DNA from 2 places in the Ureibacillus sp. GCM10028918 genome. Region 2 is predicted to be linked to the other one. Evidence: riboswitches for the same ligand, from Rfam matches in the RefSeq annotation. Region 2 holds a riboswitch; the other holds the start of a gene.
What was found. Region 2 has a riboswitch for cobalamin ahead of ACFQU5_RS07670 (FecCD family ABC transporter permease). Riboswitches for the same ligand answer to the same signal wherever they lie in the genome.
Positions count from the first base shown of each region.

Region 1: linked by a shared signal. The riboswitch ahead of ACFQU5_RS08775 (glutaredoxin family protein) and the one ahead of ACFQU5_RS07670 (FecCD family ABC transporter permease) in region 2 are both predicted to bind cobalamin.

Region 1 is NZ_JBHTFK010000006.1:148,357-156,310, forward strand. Features, by position in the region: gene nrdF (class 1b ribonucleoside-diphosphate reductase subunit beta) at 1-228, opposite strand, end outside; gene nrdE (class 1b ribonucleoside-diphosphate reductase subunit alpha) at 216-2,309, opposite strand; gene nrdI (class Ib ribonucleoside-diphosphate reductase assembly flavoprotein NrdI) at 2,306-2,665, opposite strand; gene ACFQU5_RS08775 (glutaredoxin family protein) at 2,662-2,886, opposite strand; cobalamin riboswitch at 3,087-3,266, opposite strand; gene ACFQU5_RS08780 (bifunctional metallophosphatase/5'-nucleotidase) at 3,391-4,830, shown strand; gene ACFQU5_RS08785 (YjcZ family sporulation protein) at 4,879-5,013, opposite strand; gene ACFQU5_RS08790 (LysE/ArgO family amino acid transporter) at 5,166-5,768, opposite strand; gene ACFQU5_RS08795 (aminotransferase-like domain-containing protein) at 5,867-7,309, shown strand; gene ACFQU5_RS08800 (DNA topology modulation protein) at 7,387-7,905, opposite strand; gene ACFQU5_RS08805 (NUDIX domain-containing protein) at 7,928-7,954, opposite strand, start outside.
Region 2 is NZ_JBHTFK010000005.1:951,582-959,535, forward strand. Features, by position in the region: gene ACFQU5_RS07655 (HXXEE domain-containing protein) at 1-26, shown strand, start outside; gene ACFQU5_RS07660 (cob(I)yrinic acid a,c-diamide adenosyltransferase) at 67-627, opposite strand; gene ACFQU5_RS07665 (adenosylcobinamide amidohydrolase) at 629-2,092, opposite strand; gene ACFQU5_RS07670 (FecCD family ABC transporter permease) at 2,097-3,080, opposite strand; cobalamin riboswitch at 3,314-3,507, opposite strand; gene ACFQU5_RS07675 (CAP domain-containing protein) at 3,789-4,400, opposite strand; partial or broken gene ACFQU5_RS07680 (S-layer homology domain-containing protein) at 4,407-4,802, opposite strand; gene argS (arginine--tRNA ligase) at 5,074-6,741, opposite strand; gene ACFQU5_RS07690 (YwiB family protein) at 6,741-7,178, opposite strand; gene ACFQU5_RS07695 (GTPase) at 7,312-7,954, opposite strand, start outside.

The DNA.
Region 1 (7,954 bases), on a different contig from region 2:
AATTTGGTTCATTCCGATATTCGTTTGAACCGTATCAAGTAGTGTAAGGCCAGCAAATACCTTTTTATAAGTCTCTTGATGTTCAAAACTTTGCCACTGCTTTACATCTTTACTAACGGCAATTTCTTCTGGAAACCAGATTTGTTTCCATTGCTGGTCCCAAAATATTTGAGCGAGCTCACTCGTCGGTTTATTCCAATTGACTGCCTCATAGACTAGATTTGACATGCCACACACTCCTCTAATGTTTGTAAACGTTGTCGTACATAGTAAACCGACTTAATGCCACGCATCCAAGCGTAAATATAGATTTTCGCTAACTGCTCAGTTGTCCAAGCATCCGTTACATAGAGGGTCATTGAAATCCCTTGATCGACATGCTTTTGTGCCGCAGCATATAAATCAATGAGGTCATAAGCATTGACATCATAGGCTTCTACGTACAGGTGAGCATTGTCATTCGTTAAATATGGCATTGGGTAAATCGTACGGCTATCTGCATAATCACGCACTTCCACGCGTTCGGTGCATGGTGAAATGGATGCCGTGCATGATCTGATATAACTAATCGATCCAGTCGGAGCAACAGCCAATCTATATGAGTGGAATAATCCATATTCTTTCACGTCTTCCGCTAACTCTTTCCACATATTCGCTGTAATAATCGGCACATTTCCAAGAGCACGAATAGATTCTGGTAGATACTCTTTTTCTTCTTTGTTGATATATGATTCAAAGTAGTTGCCGTTTGCATACTCACTCTCTTCGAATTGGTAGAACGTCTCACCACGCTCTTTTGCAATTTCCATTGAGCTTTTAAGAGAGTAATAGTTAAGCGCCTCCATAAATCCATCGATAAAGTCAATGGATTCCTTCGAACCATACAGGATTCCTTGTGTCACTAAGTGGCCATGCAAATTCATAACGCCAAGTCCTACTGAGTGCATCAATTTATTTGCTTTCGCAACAGATGGAACGTTTTTAATATGCGTCATTTGAGATACATTGGTTAAAAGACGCATTGCTGTATCCACTAATTTACCAAAATCAGCTACTTTACTTGCTTCATGCATATCTATTGAGCCGAGATTACAGGATACATCTAAGCCATACTCATTTGGTTCATCTTGGTCTGTGATAATACTCTTTTGCTGAAGCTGTAAAATTTCCGTGCACAAATTCGACATTGCTACGCGACCAATATTTTTTAGTGGATGCACTTCATTTACATTATCATCAAAGATTTCAAATGGGTAACCAGATTCAAACTGGGCTTTTTTCACTTCTGTATAAAGCTTCCTTGCATTAAGCCGTTTGATTTTGCGTATTTTTGGGTTATCCAGCAATTCATAATACATCTCTGAAATTGAAATTTCGGACATTCGTTTACCATATTCTTTGTAAATATCATATGGACTAAAGAGCACAATGTCTTTATCTCGTTTCATGAGCTCAAAGAAAATGCTCGGAAGGATGATGCCTGTTGATAATGTTGCCAGGCGGATTTTATCGTCAGCATTCGGTTTTTTGGACGAGATAAAATTCTCAATATCCGCGTGGAATATATTTAAATAGACAACCCCTGAACCGTTGCGTTGTCCAAGTTGATTCGAATAACTGAAAGAATTCTCCAACAATTTAGCAACCGGGATAACACCACTCGCACGATTTAAAATTCCTTTAATGGGATCTCCAAGTGGACGCAAGTCAGTTAAGTTTACACCCACACCGCCACCGAGACGAGATAACTCCAAACAATACCCGATGTTTTCAGCAATGCTATTCATCGAATCGTCCATTGATAGTTTAAAACAGCTTACCAGCTCCCCACGAGCTTTCTTTCCACTATTTAAAGCTGTTGGTGTAGCAGGTTGGTAAGCTTCCATCATGGCTTCCACAGCCCGTTCTGCTAAATCTGTATTCCCTTGTGCTAAATACAAAGCAATAATCACAATTCGATCTTCGTATTTTTCAAGAATCTCTTCACCATCACGGCTCTTCATCGCATAACTGTCGTAAAATTTGCTTGCACTCATAAAAGAGGGGAATCGGAAGTTGTAATCGTATGCTTTTTTATATAAATGTTTAATAAATTCTAAGTCATACTGTTCAATAAATTCTTTTTCGTAATACCCTTCCTCTACTAAATAACGAATCTTTTCTTCAATATCAATAAAGTATCGTAAGCGAACGTTTACATATTCTAAAAAGTAGCGCCGTGTCGCTTCTCGATCCTTTTCTAGTTCAAGCTGTCCTGTCGTGTTATATCGATTCAGCACATCATTATTTAGTTTCAAAAATGTTTTCATCCAATGACCCTCTCTTCATAAAACTGTTGAATGACTTCATAATCTCCTCTGTATCCGCGCAAATCTAATTTGCGTACTAGAGGGACTTGGTAGCGTGATGCAATTTTTTCCCCTGCACCACCAAATACGTGATGGCCAAAGTTGCTATTTCCACTGACAACTACACCTTTACAAAGGGTTCCATTTTGTTCCAAAAAATGAGCAACCCTCACTGGAATATCCCCAAGCCCGTCTGTATATGTAATTAATAGAAAGGGCTTGTCCAACTGTAATCCTTCCTCAATCTCAATTGCTTCACCCTGTATTTTGGAAACAACATAACGGACGTTTCCGGTTCTGCTAGCATAAGCAATCACCCTGCAACCAGTTCAATATGAGAAACAATCTCTTGAACATCTCCAATCAACTGGCCATCAAATTCTAAAACAGGTACAGTAAAGAAGCCTGCATCTATGATGGTTTGCTTCGCCTGCTCATTTTCATCAATATTGACCACTTCTACTTCAAGACCTGCTCTCTGTAATTCTGATTTTACCCACATGCATTTTGGACAAATGGTTTTTGTATATAGTTTCATCTAATCCTCTCCTCTATTAAATTTTTTCTCTACTTCAATACCACTTTGTACATCGTGTAAACAGCAGAAGAAAAATACATTTTTCAGCCCTATGGCAAAAATAAAAAGCCACCCCTTCGAAAAGAGATCGCCTTAAAATGGAAACGCCCAAATGTATAGAAAATAGGTAACGTCCCCATCTCTCAATCCCCGAAGAAATGATTGTTCTGTTTTACTAGGCAGGTCTCCTGGCTTAGCTTCGTCCTCTGATTCCCTTCCCGTGATATACACACAGTGGCATCGAATCATCGTTAGCATTACAGTTGCGGGGACAGCGTTGGATTCTCACCGAACTTCCCTTTTAAACTACATATAGTAGTACCCAATCAAAACAAACACAATATATAGATTTAATTTACGAAATTAAGTGTAGCATATATTCTAACATGGTGTAAATAAGTCTATTTTCGTTTACCATACTAAATATATGCTATTAAAAAATTGCAAGCAAAAAGAGGTGAAGCAATGACTTCCATACTAATTACAAGCGATTTACACGGACGACTGGATCGTTTTAAGCCTTTGGTCAATCAAATGAAAGCATTAAATCCAGATTTAGTGATTGATAACGGAGATTTTCTTGATGGTAGCCCCGCTACTTTTTATTACAAGCATATCGATAAAAATTTACATCCAATGATTAAACTTGCAAATGAAATCTATGATGTGGCAGTTTTCGGTAATCATGAATTTCATCATAATCTATCAGCTATTCAAAATTTGGGTTCTGAGTGTTATTTCCCTTGGATTAGCTGTAATATTGGCGAATTTGCTAAACCTTACTTTATAAAGAATATTCGTGGCAAAAAGTTTGTCGTAGTAGGTGTAACCACCCACTTTACCCCCGTTTGGGACGAGTACGGATATGTGAAGGACCTTAACTTTGAGGATGCCCTGAAAGCTTTACAATATTGGGTGGATTATGTAGTGACAAATGAGAATCCGGATTATCTTATTGTTTCCTACCATGGCGGCTTTACCGAAGATCCATTAACAGGTACGGTATATCAGGAACGAGTCGGTGAAAATCAAGCAAACGAAATTTTAGAAGCCATTACCGGAATTGATTTACTCATTACAGGTCACCAGCATTTATATATCAATGAAAAAATTCAAGATACAATTATTATTCAACCAGCTTCTCATGGAATTGGATTTTTCGAGGTACAAATAGATTTTGAACAAGGGCATAGTTATGCAATCTTTCACCAACTGGAGGAAGATCAACTCTCTTGCTCTTATCCAAATGAAGTAGAGAACTGGCTAGATCAGGAGCTTACATACATCCAAAGAGATTATTCTTATAACGGGTTATTAACTTCACGACTTTCGAGCCATCCCTTTATACAGCTAATACATGACATGCAACTCAAAGCGACAGATGCTCAAATCTCTGTTTGCGATCTTTTGTATATGGAGACTGGCGGATTGAACGGCAGGATTACAAATCGCGATTTATTTATAAACGCACCACGAGAACATAAATTAAGGGTTATTTTATTAGCAGGAATTGAAATTAAACAGCTAATAGAGCAAAGTGCAGCCGTATTAGCGATGAATCAGAATGGAGAGATTGATTTTAGCACAAATGTTTATCCTCACACACCTATGCCATATCAGTACGATTTTTGGGGTGGGATTTCCTATCTAATTGATATAAGGGAGCCGGTTGGTCATCGTGTAAAGAATATGATTTTCAAGGGTGAGTCTTTGGAAAATGAACACTACTATCGTGTTGTATTGAATAGCTATCGGTTAACAGGGTATGACTTTCCTTTACTAAAAAATAGGAAAATCCTTAGTGAAACAATACAAACAGTTCCTTTTTTATTTAAGGACTATTTACAATCTGGCTTCCCTTCTGTCGTCCCAGATCACGGAAACTTTAAAGTGATATATTTGTAAAGCCCTCCGAAGAATTCGGAGGGCTAATTTTTATACTTTTTTAATTAATTAGTAGTCATATCCACCATTAAAGTAGTATGCACCAACAATAATTAGAAGAATGAATAGTACTACTAATAAAGCGAACCAAGAGCTATTTCCACCACTGCTGTATTCGTACTCACCGCCTACATTTTTACCCATTCCAAAACACCTCCTCAATTTCGAACTCAGTACAATATATGCACCCAGGAAGAAGTGTTCTAGACGAATGTATTGGTGTAAATGCCTAATTTGAATGAACAGCCTCATTCACTTAGCTAATATCCCCTGTTTGAAAGGGCTCATTAGACATACTAAAAAATAGTGATAAATAAATACAATGCCGTTCCCCATATAAAAATGGCCGAACATTTATTAAATAAAATAAAGATTCCTGTTGGTATATGTATCTTCTTTAAATTTGCTCCTATAATCGCCAAACCAAAAAACCAGATCCAGGAGACCACTATACAAGCAACTGTAAACATGACTTGTTCTTCCCCGCTATATTTCATGGCACTTGTTCCAATGACGCCAATTGTATCTAGTAATGCATGGGGGTTCAGCAATGATACAGAAAGAGCAAAAACAATTTGCTTTCTCACCTGCAAGGAAGTTTCCCCTTCGACATTTGCGGCTGGCGATGTCCAGATCACTTTCCCCATATAGATTAGAAACAGAATTCCTCCTGCTAATAAAACGATTCGAAGCCATTCAAATTGCAGCACAATCAAAGATAGTCCCAGAATAGCAAGTACAATCAAAACCGTATCACAAATCGCAGCAGTAATTGCTGCCGGTAAAGCTTTAGCTAACCTTGGTTGTGTAACGCCTTGAGTAAAAACAAATATATTTTGAACACCTAAAGGCAAGATAAGTCCAAACGCGAGTAGTATACCATGAAGTAAAGGTTCCATCTTTCAAACTCCTTTCCTCTCTATCATACATGTGATATAAATAGAAAAAAGGTCCAATTGGACGGTTTTATTCCCATCCAATCTAAAGGAGATAACATATGAACTGGCAACCGAATCGTTCCCTAACCACGAGCTTATCGAAACAAATTGTTCAATGGATGACAGAACAAATACAAAATGGTGAGTGGCCTCTTGGAACGAAATTGCCTCCACAACGTAAGCTTGCACTATCTCTTGGCGTAAACCGCAGTACACTTCAAGAAGCAATTGATGAACTGAAGGCGAATGGCCTGTTATCTTCCAAAACGGGCTCAGCTACGTATGTATCGAATGATTCCTGGAATGTGCTTGTGAAACAGAAACAAACAAATTGGCAGCACTATATCGAATCAAGCATCCATAAAGCAAACTATCAAACGATTCAATTGATTAATGAATTTGAGCAAGACGACACCGTCATTCGATTAGGCACAGGTGAACTTAGCCCCTCATTATTACCAACAGCTGAACTTCAAAGATCACTTAGCGAGGTACAATTGGACGGAAAAGCAATTGGCTATTCATCTCCTCAAGGAAATTTCAGTTTGCGTCAAGCCATATGCCAATATGTTAGAAAGCGGGGAGTCGAAACGTCGCCTGAAAATATTTGCATTGTCTCCGGAGGGCTTCAAGCACTTCAATTGATTGCACTTGGACTACTGGAAACAGGCTCATTTATTTTTCAAAACCATTTTTCTTATTTAAATTCCATTCATACTTTTCAATCTTTTGGAATGAATCTATATTCCCTGGAAGACAATCAACTTACCGCTGAGACAATCGAACGAATTCGCAAAAAGAGACAAGCCATTTTGTATACAATTCCTACACTTCATAATCCAACCGGCAGCAGTATGACTTTAGAAGCGAAAAAAAGTTTATATGCTTTGAGTGAAGCAGTACAATTACCAATGATTGAAGATGATGTTTATTTTGAATTACTTTTTGATGAACCAACTCCGGCTATTAAATCCTTCGATAGATCAGGCCAGGTTCTATATATTGGCAGCGTATCAAAAACGTTAAGTCCGGGCTTGCGGATTGGTTGGGTAATTGCCTCCACACCTATCATTAAACGTTTAGCAGATATTAAAATGCAAATGGATTACGGCTCCAGTGCGATTTCACAGCAAATCGTCGAATACTGGTTACGGACAGGCAGATATGAAAAACATATCGAACACTTAAAAGCGGAACTGAAAATGCGTGCCGAGCTCATGGATAACTTATTAAACCTATATTTTTGCAACATGGCTTCTTGGGAATCTCCCAAAGGAGGATTTTATATATGGTTAAAATTCCACGAACCGATTGTAACAACCGAATTATTTAGGAGGTTACTTAAGAAAAAAGTGCTTATAAATCCCGGTTATATTTATGCACCGAATGATTCCCGGCATATCCGCCTTTCCTTTGCATATAGTTCGGAAATGGAATTGAGGAAGGGAATCGAGATTCTTTACCAAGAAATAAATCAGTTCCTTAAAGTAGCTCCAATTTAACAGGGCGAGTTTTTATGTGGGGAAAATAGGATATAAAAATCCCTGGTTATCAAAACCAGGGATTTCACATTAGGAGCTTAATTCAATATGACTTTTATTTTATTTAAAAAGTGATCTACCTCTTTTAGGGAAGTTAAAGTAATTATTTCTTTTTCACGAGGGAGCAATTCCAATTTTTTCACTATGGCTGGCTTTTTTGTTCTTGGATATTTCCACACCCATTTTAGAAATTCAAGATCGAGCCTCTCTTCGCAACCTTCTCCCATGTCCGGCCGAGTCTTTTTTCTGTATTGAATTCTCCGTTTGAATACTCGATACGCACAAATCGTTCTTGGAATATCTAGAAAAATGATTGTATCTGCTTTGTTCAAGCGAATGTCCATTGTTCCGCCATAATTCCCATCAAAGATCCAACTTTCATTTTCCACTAAATCACTTTGAACCATTTTCTGTTCTTCTCTTGACGTGCCTACCCATCCAGGTTTCCAAAATAGTGCATCCAAATGATAGACTTCAATCTTTAAGATTTTGCCTAGCTCTCTGGCTAATGTGGATTTTCCTGAACCACCAGAGCCAATAATTGCAATCTTTTTCACTGATTTTCTCCTTGGCTTTGAATTAATTAATATCTCCTAAATAGACCGG
Region 2 (7,954 bases):
CAATCGGAAAAAAGATTATTAGGTAATAAAAAAACAATCCTGTTTCTTAGGATTGTTTTCTCATTTTTATTTAAATACATCCCCGCCACGAATGTACTCGATATCCTTAACGTTCGAACGGAAGTTTATGACACGAGCGGCAGCGAAGAAATAATCAGATAAGCGATTTAAATATTTTTGTACAATGGCTGGAACATCTTCAACTTCGTTCATTAATGTAACAGTCCGTCGTTCAGCTCTCCGTGTTACAGTCCGAGCAATATGAAGCGTTGCAGCTGCAGGCGTACCACCCGGCAATATAAATCTCTTTAATGGCGGGGCTTCATCTGACAGGGAATCGATTCTTTTTTCCAATGCGTCAATAGACGATTCTTGCAATGTATATTTTCTTTCCTTCATGACATTCGCTAAATCGCCACCGCAATCGAATAGCTCATGCTGAATAGTTTCAAGGTCTTCTAGTAGATCCTTGAACACTGCTGGATCTAATTCGGTTACAGCCTTGCCGATAAAAGAATTTAGTTCATCAATTGTGCCGTATGCCTCTACTCGCAAATCATCCTTACTAACGCGCCCACCCATTAAGCTTGTTTTGCCTTTATCCCCTGTTTTTGTGTAAAGTTTCATATTATCTGTCCCCTTTTCGATAAATTTGAATTGCTTCTACGGTCGCCTCAAAAACACCTCTCCCAATTACTTGACCTACCTCTGTAATGGGACCACCGTATTGCATGAACTCCCCTTGTTGCGTTGCAGCAATGAGTAGACTATCTGTTGGCGTACCGGTCGCAAGTGTGTTCGAAATATAATCATACACCTCTTCATGGTGCAATGCCTTCGACTTGCTTTCTGTTGCTGTCATCATTGCTTGCACAAAGGCTTCATCGGATAATTTGCCATTAATGATTACCCATGTATTAATCGTTCCTACTTGAAAGAAGTTGTTGCGTTTATAGCTTTGGGAAACATCGATTGCATTCCCGACCCCCGCCGTTACTACAACGAATACTTCGCCAAAGGGCATCTCATATTTCTTTATAACAGCCTTTTTCGTATCAACAGCAGTCATCATGCCGACCGTATTTGTTGGTGAAAAGCCTTTACTGACTAAGTACTGGAGATATTCTTCTTTAACATGTTCAATATCATAATCGGGTTGTACTGTCCGGTTCATGAAGTTCGCATACCATCCCATCCCTGCGTTATGTACCGCTGAAGATAGCACTCTTAAAGGATAATGGGATTTAAATTCAACATATTCCTGTTTAATTTTTATTTGATCCAATTTTACCACTTTCTCTTCAGACTGATTCTGCAATTCCGGTAAAATGGTCATTTGTGGCTTTGGTTGCTCTGGATGTGCTTGTATCGAAATCCGGGTATTATAAACATCCTTAATTTGCTCTTCGAGTAATACCTCATGTGGAGCACCGAAAGCTTTCACTTTTCCATTTTCCATTAAAAGTATTTCATCACAATAGAGTGACGCCAAGTTAATATCGTGGAAAACGGAAACTACGGTTAGTTTATTTTCAGTGACTTCTCTCTGTATCATATCTAAAATTTGCTTTTGATGTGCAATATCGAGATGATTGGTCGGTTCATCAAGCAACAGTAAACTTGAGGCCTGTGCCAAAGCTTGTGCGATGAAAACTCTTTGCTGTTCGCCACCTGATAAAAACTCCAAATAATGGTTTTCATATTTTTCAATATCCGTCAACTGCATAGCTTTTTTTACTGCACGTTCATCTTCAGCTCTCCAACTTGAGAAAAAGCCCGATTGATGTGGATACCGTCCAATCGATACAGTGTCACGAACAGTACTTGAAAACGCTGTTGCATGTAATTGCGGGAGTATGGTCATTTTTCTAGCTAACTCGCGGGTTGAATAATCATTTATATCCACGCCATCTATAATGACGGTTCCAAAAGTGGGACTCATGATGCCACTGATTACCTTTAGTAATGTGGATTTTCCGCATCCGTTCGGCCCTAATATCCCAACCATCCTGCCTTTCTCCACTTCAAATGAAATATCTGATAGGATTGGTGTTGCACCATAACCACCTGAAATATTGTGAACCTTTAGCATATTTTCACCCCCTACTTCTTCGCTGTTTAAAGAAGATATACGAAAAGACAGGTGCCCCGATAAAGGATGTAATGACACCAATCGGTAATTCTGAGGGCGTGATGATTGTCCTTGAAACGAGATCACAAAGTATCAAAAGACTCGCACCATTTAAGAATGATAACGTCAATAAATGGCGGTGATCCGTTCCCCAAAGCATGCGCGTCATATGTGGGACAACTAATCCAACAAACCCAATAGTACCCGAAACCGCCACTGCCGCTCCAGTAAGCATCGAACCTCCAGCAAGAATTGCATACTTTCGCTTTTTTACGTTTACTCCTAAAGCTTGTGCCCGTTCATCACCATACATCATGGCATTTAATTCGCGGCGATTGAGCCATAAAAGGATGACTCCAATCACGACAAACGGCAAAATCATTTGGACATATGGCCATCCTCGCATGGATACACTCCCAAGAAGCCAACTTGTAATTTCACGCAACTGTTGTCCAGTAAGTGCAATCATTAACGAAATACAAGACCCTAAAAAGGAACTAAAAATAACACCTGTCAAAATAAGTGTTTCCATTTTCATGGAGCGATCGATTATTCTTGCAAAGGATAATACAAGAATCATCGTAATGAATGCCCCCACCATACCAATCAACGGCAGAGTGTATACGCCTATGATAGGTATCGAAAGACCAAAGAAAATCGTCGCAACGGCTCCAACAGAGGCACCAGAAGAAATACCAAGTGTATATGGATCAGCTAAAGGGTTTTTAAGCAATCCCTGAAACGCAGCCCCAGCAATTGCCAGTGAAGCCCCAACAAGACCTGCCAAAACTACACGGGGCATTCGAATGCCCCATAATATACTGTAAGCACTTGGATTCGTTTCCTTATCCCATAAGGTTGAAAGTGGGATATCTGCTGAACCAATTGAAACGCCGAGCCAAATGCTTGCCAATAAAATAACGATCGATGAACTATAAGCAAACAGCATTCTTTTTTTCACAAAGTTACCTCAAGACTATTCTTTACATTATTATATTTTTTAGTAGAAGTTGTATCCATTTTGTAGTTCATTGTTTCACCTATGTGTTACCAAGTATATTTTTTGCATCATTCAGCCACATTATGAAGCAAAATAAAAAGTCTCCCTAGACATAAAGGGAGACGGTTTAGTAATTGAAAAAAATTACACGTTTTGTACTCCCCTTATCCTCGTAAGGTTTGAATCTCTTTTTCATAAAGGCAGGTCTCCTGGCTTATGGTCATTGTGTTCCCTTCCTTCCCATTACAAGTCTCTTGCAACAGTGGATTTTAGGGCCACTCCCATTTACAGTTGCGGGACAGCGTTGGATTTGCACCAACTTCCCTTTTACTCTTTTTGCAAATCTTGCAAAAAGACCTTTACTACTTTTGAATTTCTTTCTTTCTATTATACTTTATTTTTGGAAAAGGATGTATAAAACTTTAGCATGAACGATTCCGTTATTTACCAATTTTCTATTAAACCAACTATATTATGGCGCATTACTTTTTTAATACCATCTATACGGGGACGAAGCAAACCAATTTCTTCATAATATCTATGTGTTCATGTGAAAACATCGAACTCGAATACAAGCAGCTCGATACATGCGAGCGTTCAAAAAAAAGAGAGCAATAATAGCTCTCTTCAATGAAATATAAATATAGAAATCTTAGCCTATGGACGAATAAATTGTTGCGTCCAATAATTCCCGTTCTGCGCGTATCCTACCCCGATATGAGTAAAGTTGGAGTTTAATATATTGGCTCGATGGCCCTCGGAATTCATCCAGGCTTCTACAACTTCCTGTGCTGTCCGTTGCCCCTTCGCAATATTTTCACCGGCAGCTCTGTATGAAATACCAAGAGATGTCATTAATTCAAATGGCGTGCCATAGGTAGGACTATTGTGACTAAAATAATTATTTTTGGACATATCATCCGATTTAATTTGCGCTGAATTCATTATTGGTTGATAGATTTCCAATGGTTGCAATCCGTATTTCGCCCTTTCTTTATTCGTATATTCTACAACTTGTTGGGCGAAACCATTTTCAACATCCGGTGCTTGGTCATACGATTCGGCTCGTACAACAAAAGAGGCCATTTCAGCTCTTTTCACGGGTTCATTGGGCGAAAATGTTGTCGTGCTTGTTCCTGTTGTAACGCGAGCATTATATAACGCTTGTATATAATGACGGAACCCGGACGATGAACTAACATCTTTAAAAGGATATGTGATAGTAGAAGGAAGCCGGATTTCAAACGCATTTACAAGGATGATTGCCATTTCGGCTCTTGTTAATGATTTTCCCGGTTTAAAGGTATGATCCTGATAACCTCTAATTACTCCTCGTTCATATAAAGCATTAATTTCCTTAAAAGATGGTGAAGTTGAATCCACGTCGGCAAAAATCTGTTTTGTATAAGAGGAAGCATCAATGTTTAAAGCTTTTGTTAATATAATTGCTGCTTGTTCTCTTGTTAATAATTGATTCGGTTTAAAAGTCCCATCAGGAAAACCATTGAGCACCCCTCGATTATATAATGCTTGAATGGCTTCAAAATGCGAGTTTGTTGGCGATAAATCCGAAAAATCCAATGATTTTGCATCGGCTGCCGGAACCGATATGACTGCCGCTGCAGCAATGGTAGCTAAGTACGCAGTATACTTTTTATTCATAAGGTTCATCTCCTTTAGCAGTCTATGCAAACCTTATCATACCTTTTCCTATGAAACTAGGTCCCTCGGAAATAGGTTGAAAGATAGTCAGTTTCTATATATCCACATTTGTGCGTATAGAAACGTACTAGATTTAATGGAGCGGCATTCATCAACCTAAGAATTGAAAAGCTACGCGTTACTCTTACTAACTCACTGTTTAGCCCCCTCTTTAAATACTCTCAAGAAAAAACCAGCCCCCTATTTTCTAAGGGACTGGTTTAATTGAAATCACATATTATTACATTTTTTCAGGAGCTGCTACTCCGATTAAACGTAATGCGTTTGCTAGTGTCACACGAACGGCGTTGATTAATGCCAGACGTGCTTCAGTTAACTCTTTGTTATCAGGGTTAAGCACTTTTTCAGCGTTGTAGAAGCTGTGGAATGCAGCTGCCAAGTCTTGAATGTAGTTGGCAACACGGTGTGGTGTACGGTGTTTTGCCGCCTCTGCTACTACTTGAGGGAATGCACCTACTTTTTTCAGTACGTCCTCTTCTTTTTCTGCCGTTAATAAATCTAGATGATCTAATGAAGTCTTGAATCCTTGCTCATCTGCAGAACGGATAATTGAGCAAATACGTGCATGAGCATATTGTGCATAGTAAACAGGGTTTTCATTTGATTGTGATACTGCCAAGTCTAAGTCGAAGTCCATATGTGAATCACAAGCAGTTTTTACAAAGTAGTAACGTACTGCATCCAAGCCCACTTCTTCAACTAAATCACGCATCGTAACAGCATTCCCGGTACGTTTACTCATTTTGTATTTTTCACCGTTTTTATAAAGCTGCACCATTTGGATAACTTCTACTTCTAATTTATCTCGGTCGTATCCAAGTGCTTGAATTGCTGCCTTCATACGTGGAATATAGCCGTGGTGGTCGGCACCCCAGATATTGATTAGCTTTTCAAAGCCGCGTTGAATTTTATCTTCATGGTATGCAATGTCCGGCGTTAAATAAGTGAATGAACCCTCTGATTTAATTAATACACGGTCTTTATCGTCACCGAATGTAGTTGAACGGAACCAAGTTGCTCCCTCTTCTTCAAACACATGACCGTTTTCTTTTAGTTTGTTTAAAGCTACTTCGATTTTGCCGTTCTTGTATAAAGATGTTTCTGAATACCAAACATCAAAATTCACACGGAAGTTTGCTAGGTCATTTTTTAATTTGTCCAATTCTAATTTCAACCCATGCTCACGGAAGAATTCGAAGCGTTCCTCATCTGACTTTTCAAGGATTGCTCCTCCGAATTCATCAGCTAATTTACCAGCAATCGTAATAATATCTTGACCATGGTAGCCGTCTTCCGGCATAGCTGCATCCATTCCTAAAGCCTGTTTGTAGCGAGCTTCCAATGAATGAGCCAGATTGTTAATTTGATTACCCGCATCGTTGATATAATATTCGCGGGATACGTCAAACCCTGCAAAGTCTAATACGTTACATAATGAATCACCGAATGCAGCCCCACGAGCATGTCCTAAGTGCAGGTCACCTGTTGGGTTTGCTGATACAAACTCGACTTGGACTTTTTCGCCATTGCCAGCTGTAGAGCGACCATAGTTTTCACCTTGTTCTTTTACTGCTTTTACAACATCGGCAAGGAATGCTTTACGCACCGTAATGTTAATAAAGCCTGGGCCGGCAATTTCTAATTTTTCAATTTCAGTGCCCTCTGTTTCAATGTTTTCTAAAATGCTTTCTGCAATGGCGCGTGGTGGTTTTTTGGCTAACTTTGTTAACTGCATTGCTAGGTTCGTCGCAAAGTCACCATTCGCTTTATCCTTAGGTGTTTCTAAATGGATATTCAGGTGTGTCCCTGCTTCTACTAAACCTGATTTTTCAACTGCCGCTTGCAAGGCGTCTTTAATTGCTTGTTGCAATTGTTCTACTGCATTCATTATTGTACCTCCGAATAGTGTATTTCCAATGTATATTTTCCAACAGCTTGACCGCTTAAAATGAGATCGTACTGGACGTTAAATTTTCCACTCAGGATTTGGCCTTCTTTATAATCATAGGATAAATGTCGGGTTTTCGTTACGATTGGCAATGATCCAAACTGTGAATCGTATTCCCCTATCTCTTCTTGTATTGTGTTGAATGGCAGGCGCATTTTCACGCCGCCACCACGTAATATCAAGGCTTGTTCGCTACCCATTTTGACTGTTGTACGGATTTCTTTTTCCTCAAGTTGTTCTACATAACGTAGATAGGTTTTACCGGATTTTTTTACTAATGAACCGTCTAACCACATTTCGTAGTTTTCTTTATCTCCATCAATCGGAAGAATTGTGGAATTCAATTTTATTTTCACTTTCGTTTCAGCATTATTCATACTGTGGTCACTCCAGACTCTCATTACTATAACCTTTATATTATATATTAAAGCCTAATCAAAGTTCAATCATACCATAACTATGAGGAAATTATAAAAAAATCCAAAAGCACCTATGCCTTTGGATTGAAAATTAAATACTTGGATTGTCTTTTTCTTTTTTCAGGAACATCTCATAAATAGATTTTAATTGTTCTGCTTTTAATTCTATATTATGCTCATGCATGTATTTTACAGCATAACCTAATGCGACTGTAGTAGCACCCGCTACACTTGCACCAACGATCGAACCGGCAGCGGGGATAAATTTCACAATTTGGCGGAAAATCGTCTTCCCGATATTTCCAACAACCGTAGCGATGATTAGTTCTTTGGCATTTTCTTTTGATACAGGTTTTTCATAAAGTGTAGAAAGTTTAATCATCAATCCTACTTGTATTCCTGTTAATGGAATAAAATCCGAGCCTGGTATTGGCGATGCCCCAACAGCCGCTGAAGAGGCACCAGCAGCCAAAATCCACTTATTCGCAATTGAACTTTTATCTTTTAAATTTTGTGCCATAAGGACATCTTTGGACTTTTTTTCCAGGACTTCCAACAATTTTGATTGCAACATTCCTATGTTCTCCCCGGTTCTCGAGGAAATAGGTACTACTGGGTGGTTGTAATTGGTATGCTCTTCTATATATTTTACTAAGTTCGGCACATCATCTGCTGCATCAATTTTGTTTAGGACAATGATAATATCGCTTGTAATCTTTTCGATTTTCCTAAAG